DNA from 2 places in the Agrobacterium sp. 16-2014-1-2a genome. Region 1 is predicted to be linked to the other one. Evidence: predicted binding sites of a transcription regulator. Region 1 holds the regulator's gene; the other holds the start of a gene.
The links. Region 1 encodes PhoB, which activates phosphate uptake and scavenging genes when phosphate is short. Its sites were predicted from a motif close to TGTCATNNANCTGTCAT; they were not measured.
Positions count from the first base shown of each region.

Region 1 (3,418 bases):
GGAAGCAGCAGTTGAAAAGGCGCTGGACAAGAAAATGAATGAAGTCTCATACAAGATGATCGGCAAGGATGTTTCGGTTTATTACGGCGAAAAGCGCGCGCTTTACGACGTGAACCTCAATGTCCGCGAAAACACGGTGACTGCACTTATCGGCCCGTCCGGTTGCGGTAAATCCACTTTCCTGCGCACCTTGAACCGCATGAACGACACGATCGACGGTTGCCGGGTCACCGGCAAGATCACGCTCGATACCGACGATATCTACGATCAGCAGATCGACGTCGTGGAACTGCGTGCCCGCGTCGGCATGGTGTTCCAGAAGCCGAACCCGTTTCCGAAGACGATTTATGAGAACATCGCCTACGGCCCGCGTATCCATGGTCTCGCCCGCAACAAGGCGGATATGGACCAGATCGTCGAGCATAGCTTGCAGAAAGCGGGTCTCTGGAACGAGGTGAAGGATCGTTTGCTGGAATCCGGCACGGGCCTCTCCGGTGGCCAGCAGCAGCGTCTGTGCATCGCACGCGCGGTTGCCGTCAGCCCGGAAGTGATCCTGATGGACGAGCCGTGCTCGGCGCTGGATCCGATCGCGACTGCGAAGGTCGAGGAACTGATCCACGAACTGCGCACCAACTACACCATCGTCATCGTCACGCACTCCATGCAGCAGGCGGCGCGCGTTTCCCAGCGTACGGCCATGTTCCATCTTGGTCATCTTGTCGAAGAAAACGAAACCGACAAGATGTTCACCAATCCGGACGACCAGCGCACGCAGGACTACATCATGGGCCGCTTCGGCTGATCCCCGGCCGGTGCTTTATCGTAACCGTACAAGACTGGTGCCTCTGCCGTGCCCCGCTGTTGGGCACGCGCATGCAGGCCAAGCCGGAGGAATAGACCATGACACAGACAACGACCCATTCGCATATCCTGTCTGCCTATGACGACGAACTGAAGTTTCTGACGCGCCGCATCGCCGAAATGGGCGGTCTTGCCGAGCAGATGTGCGGTGACGCCGTGCGCGCACTCGTCAATTCCGATGCTGCGCTCGCGCAGAAAGTCATTTCGGACGATACCATTCTCGACCACGCTGAGCGCGAAATCGGCGACAAGGCGATCGTAACCATCGCCAAGCGTCAGCCGATGGCGGCAGACCTTCGCGAGATCATCGGCACCCTGCGTATCGCCGCCGATCTCGAACGCGTCGGCGATCTTGGCAAGAACACGGCCAAGCGCGTTATCGCTGTCGCCGGCACCGGCGTTCCGCGCAAGCTCGCCCGCGGCATCGAGCATCTGTCCGACCTGGCGCTGGTGCAGCTCAAGGAAGTCCTCGACGTCTATTCCACGCGTTCCGCCGAAAAGGCCAATGCGATCCGTGAACGCGACGAGGAAATCGATGCCATGTACACGTCGCTCTTCCGGGAGCTTCTGACCTACATGATGGAAGACCCGCGCAACATCACCACCTGCACGCATCTTCTGTTCTGCGCCAAGAACATCGAGCGTATCGGCGATCATGCGACCAATATCGCAGAGACGATCTATTACATGACCACCGGCAGCCAGCCGGAGGGCGAGCGTCCGAAGGACGACAGTTCCAACACGCTTGGTTCGGTGACCGAGTAACAGACAAGCAGAAGCTTGCGGAGTTCAGCATATGGTGCCCAAGATTGCAGTTGTGGAAGACGAGGAAGCGTTGAGCGTCCTGCTTCGTTACAATCTCGAGGCTGAGGGATACGACGTCGACACGATACCCCGTGGCGATGAGGCGGAAATCAGGCTGCAGGAGCGCATTCCGGATCTTCTCATCCTGGACTGGATGTTGCCCGGTGTCTCCGGTATCGAACTATGCCGGCGCTTGAGAATGCGGCCGGAAACAGAACGCCTGCCCATCATCATGCTGACGGCGCGTGGCGAAGAGAGCGAACGGGTTCGCGGTCTCGCTACCGGCGCTGACGATTATGTCGTCAAGCCGTTCTCGACGCCGGAACTCATGGCCCGGGTCAAGGCCATGTTGCGCCGGGCCCGTCCCGAGGTTCTGTCGTCGGTGCTCAAATGCGGCGATATCGAACTGGATCGCGAGACCCATCGCGTTCACCGCAAAAGCCGCGAAGTGCGCCTCGGCCCGACGGAATTCCGCTTGCTGGAATTCCTGATGACGTCGCCGGGTCGGGTGTTTTCCCGCTCGCAATTGCTGGATGGCGTCTGGGGTCATGATATCTATGTCGACGAGCGCACTGTCGATGTGCACGTCGGACGTCTGCGCAAGGCCCTGAATTTCTCGCACATGCAGGATGTCATCCGCACGGTGCGTGGCGCGGGATATTCTATGGAAGCCTGAGCGACGCGGAACCAGGTGGTTTCGCTGGCGAAGTAGTGCACCAAAAAATCAGGAAGCCCGAAATCTGAAACGGTTTCGGGCTTTTTCAATGTGAATATCCGCCAAACTCGATGCCATTGTCCGTTTTGACCGGAGAAGATCGGCTGCGCGTTGAAATCCGGATTGAAGGGTCACGCCCAATAGTAAGGGGAAAGGGTGTGGCCTGCCATCAAGTCGCCCCAGAAAGCGGCTTGATTTTTGTCATAAAAAAAACGGGCCCGAAGGCCCGTAATTTTTGAGTGCTGAATGCGTGCCGCAACACTCAAGCCTTGCGGCGCTCGCTCACCGGCTGGTAGGCGAGTTTCGCATGGAACTTGCAATAGGGCGAAGATTCCAGCGCCTCACAACCGCAGAAATGGAAGTCGTCCTTCAGCGGATCGCCAACCGGCCATTTGCAGGTGCGCTCGGTCAGTTCCGTCAGCGTCAGGCGACGGGAAATCGGCGTGACAACGTTCTTGGAAGGAACGTAATCGAGCACCTGCGCGGTCTCGATATCGATCTCCTCGTGCAGCGCCGTTGCCGCGTTCGAACGGGTGAGGATACGCGCCGGTGCCGCGTTGACGCGACCTGCGAAAGTCGTCGCGCGCGGGGCAGGGGCAGCTGTGCGCTTCGGCGCGGAGCGTGCCGAAGTCACTGGACCGCCAGCCTTGACGCGTCCCGGCAGATTGAGACGATGGACCTTGCCGATCACGGCATTACGGCTGACGCCGCCCAGCTGCGCTGCAATCTGGCTGGCGCTAAGGCCCTCGGACCACAATTTCTTGAGCTTTTCGACTCGTTCGTCTGTCCAGTTCATGCCGCTTCTCCGCTTGTCGCGTGTATTTTCGGCAGAATCCCTCTCCGTCTCGCGCGCATGCCGCAAGCGTGGTTTCCGCCTGATTTTCGGTGACTAGTTCCGCCGCAATGCAGTCTAGTAATTAGCGATTAACCTAGTGCCAGCCCGACTCCGTGGCAAGAGTCGCGGGAATCATCTGGAATCGATTTTCCGGTTTTCCCCAACTTGCTGGCGTATTGAGTCTGAAAGGCAACACCTTGGGG
Region 1 is NZ_JBNWBX010000001.1:1,420,954-1,424,371, reverse strand. It holds gene pstB (phosphate ABC transporter ATP-binding protein PstB) at 1-802, shown strand, start outside; gene phoU (phosphate signaling complex protein PhoU) at 901-1,626, shown strand; gene phoB (phosphate regulon transcriptional regulator PhoB) at 1,658-2,341, shown strand; gene ACQZ45_RS07110 (GcrA family cell cycle regulator) at 2,643-3,176, opposite strand.

Region 2 (3,418 bases), 1.2 Mb from region 1:
GTTCTTCTTGGTGATCTTCACCCCGGGCGCGGATTGGCGGCGTTTGTATTCGGCGAGATAGAGCAGATGCTCGATCCGGTGCACCGTCGCGATATCATGGCCACGCGCGAGGATTTCCTCGACCGACATTTCCTTTTCCACCAGGCACTCCAGAATATCGTCCAGCACCGGATAGGGCGGCAGCGAATCCTGGTCTGTCTGGTTGGGTCGCAATTCGGCGGATGGCGCCTTGGAGATGATATTGGCGGGGATCACTTCGCCGGATGGCCCGAGCGCGCCCGGCGGCACATGGGAATTGCGCCAGCTGGAGATGGCGTAGACCTGCATCTTGTAGAGGTCCTTGATGGGATTGAAACCGCCATTCATGTCGCCATAAAGCGTCGCATACCCCACCGACATTTCCGACTTGTTGCCTGTTGTCACCACCATCGAGCCGAACTTGTTGGAAACGGCCATGAGAATGGTGCCGCGTGTACGGCTCTGCAGGTTTTCTTCGGTAATGCCTTCTTCCGTGCCTTCGAACATTTCCGAAAGCGCCGAAAGGAACCCATCCACCGGTTCGGCAATGGGCACGATATCGTAACGGCAGCCGAGCGCCCTGGCGCAATCGGCTGCGTCCTTCAGCGAATCCTCGGAGGTGTAACGATAGGGCAGCATGATGCAGCGCACCCGCTCTTCGCCCAGCGCATCAACAGCAAGCGCAGCGCAGATCGCCGAATCGATACCGCCGGAAAGGCCGAGAACCACGCTCTTGAAGCCGTTCTTGTTGACGTAATCGCGAAAGCCCAGCATGCAGGCGCGGTAATCCGCCTCCTCGCCTTCAGGGATTTTCGAGAAAGGACCGCTCTCACAGCGCCAGCCTTCTGCGGTGCGTTTCCAATCGGTAACGGCAAGGGTCGCCTCGAACTGGCTCATCTGGAAGGCAAGGGTCTTGTCGGCATTGAAACCGAAGCTCGCGCCGTCGAAAACCAGCTCGTCCTGCCCGCCAAGCTGATTGGCGAAGACCAGCGGCAAGCCGCTTTCGATTACCTGCTTCAGCGCCACCTGATGGCGCACATCCAGCTTGCCGCGATAATAGGGCGAACCATTCGGCACCAGCAGGATTTCCGCCCCGCTTTCGGCAAGCGTTTCGCACACACCCATATCGTTCCAGATTTCCTCGCAGATCGGAATGCCGATCCTGACACCGCGGAAATTATAGGGACCGGAGATCGAACCTTCGGCGAAAACACGTTTTTCATCGAACTCGCCGTAATTCGGCAGGTCAATCTTGTCACGCAGCGCGATGATCCTGCCGCCATCCAGAAGCGCAACCGAATTGTGCCGGCCCGTTTCACCCTGACGCGGAAAACCGATGACGACGCCCGGCCCGCCATCGGCGGTTTCCGCCGCCAGTTCTTCCACGGCCTTCAGGCACGCTTTCAGAAAAGCCGGCTTCAATACCAGGTCTTCCGGCGGATAGCCGGATATGAACAGCTCGGTCAGAAGCAGGAGATCGGCACCCTGCGTCGCCGCATCGGCCCGTGCTTCACGCGCCATGGCGAGATTGCCCGCCACGTCGCCAACAGTCGGATTGAACTGCCCGACGGCAATTCGAAGATGGTTTTTGATGTCGTGTCTGTCGCTCATGGCTTTTCAATACCGCGCCCGTGCCCGCTCCGCAACGCGGCAATTGCATGCCGCACCACCTTGATAGGATGAAGCCGCAACCGGCATTCACGCTAAGGTTATCACCGCACCGGCCACACTCCGCAAAGTTCATGTCGCGTTCATCGCGCTTATGTGACAGTTACATGACAGTTTTGCGACGCCCCGATTCACCTCCCCGAATTGCGCGGTGTCGCCTCGTAATACCGGAGTATGAGTTTGAGAAATTCGGCGCCAAAAACAACGGCTTCCGAAAAGGCTGATTTTGTCTTTTCGCCTGCATGGACGCGGAGCCTTTCCAAGCTTTCGGGTAAGGCCTACACGCTTGCCAATCTGACATTTTCGTCGGTCGTGCTTGTCGTCGCGCTGGAATGGATCGCCCGCGGTTCGCTAGTTGATGTCGGCACCTTCCTCACCTCATCCGCCCGCCCCGGCATGACCACCATCGCCGCCGTGCTGCTGCTGCTCGTAGCGCTGGATTCCATCCTCGGCCGCCGTTACCTGTCGCTCATCGCCGTTGCGCCGCTTTGCGCGCTGACAGGGCTTATTTCCGCGCAGAAACAGACCTATCTCTCCGATCCGCTTTATCCCTCCGACCTGCTGTTCGGCCGGCAGATCCTCGAGCTTCTGCCCACCATGCTGAAAGCCCAGCCGGTGACGGCCGTGCTGGTCGGCCTTGGCCTTTGCGCCACGGTTGCGGCCCTTTCCACCCTGTGGCTGCTGGCGCGGCGTTATTCGCCGGGCTTGAGCTGGCGCGAACGCGCCGCAGGTCTTGTGCTGGCGCTGCCGCTTCTGGCCGGCCTCGCCTCGCTCATGGACTATTCGCATTATTCGTGGGTGCGCGATCGTCTCAACATCATCCCCATGATGTGGGATCAACAGGAGAATTACCGCCATAACGGTTTCCTGATGGCCTTTGCCTTCAATATTCCCATGGCCAACGTCTCGGCGCCGCAGGGTTACGGCGAAAACAGCATCGCAGACCTGACCTCGGAACCCGCCGCCTTTGCCGCCAACACGGGCGATTACCCTGATGTCATCATGTTGATGAGCGAATCGCTGTGGGATCCGACACGGCTTGAAAACGTGAAGCTCTCTGCCGATCCGATGCCCAACATCCGCGCCAAGCAATCCGGCAACGTGTTCTCGCCGGAATTCGGCGGCATGACGGCGAATGTGGAATTCGAGGCGCTGACCGGCTTTTCCAACGCCTTCCTGCCCTATGGCAGCATTCCTTATCAGCAATATATCCGCCGCCCGGTGCCCTCGCTTGCCAGCTTCTTCCGTGGCGAAGGATATTCGGCCATCGCCATGCATCCGTTTCAGGAATGGTTCTGGAACCGCAAGGAAGTCTACAGGAATTTCGGCTTCGAGGAGTTCCGCTCGGAAGAGACATTGCCGCCCATGGAAAAGCGCGGCAACTTCGCCTCCGACGACGCGCTGATGGACCAGATCATGGTGGCCGCGGACGATGCGCGCAACCCGCTCTTCCTCTTCGCCGTCACCCTGCAGGGACACGGACCTTACGAGGCGGGCCGTTATGCCGGCGACACCATCGGCGTAGAGGGCGATCTTTCCGCTTCCGCATCGCAGGCGCTTGGTACCTATGCGCAGGGCGTGGCGGAGGCCGACGACGCCCTTCTGAAGCTGATGCGCTGGGCAAAAAAGCGCGAGCGCGAAACCATCATCGTGCTCTTCGGCGATCACCTGCCGCCGCTTGGCCAGACATTCGTGGAAAGCGGCTACATGCCGGGCATGGTGGCCAGCCGCC
Region 2 is NZ_JBNWBX010000001.1:196,034-199,451, reverse strand. It holds gene ACQZ45_RS01000 (NAD+ synthase) at 1-1,629, opposite strand, end outside; gene ACQZ45_RS00995 (LTA synthase family protein) at 1,861-3,418, shown strand, end outside.
Region 2: ACQZ45_RS00995 (LTA synthase family protein) is a predicted target of PhoB. The motif match lies at 1,783-1,799, and genes of this name have one in related genera.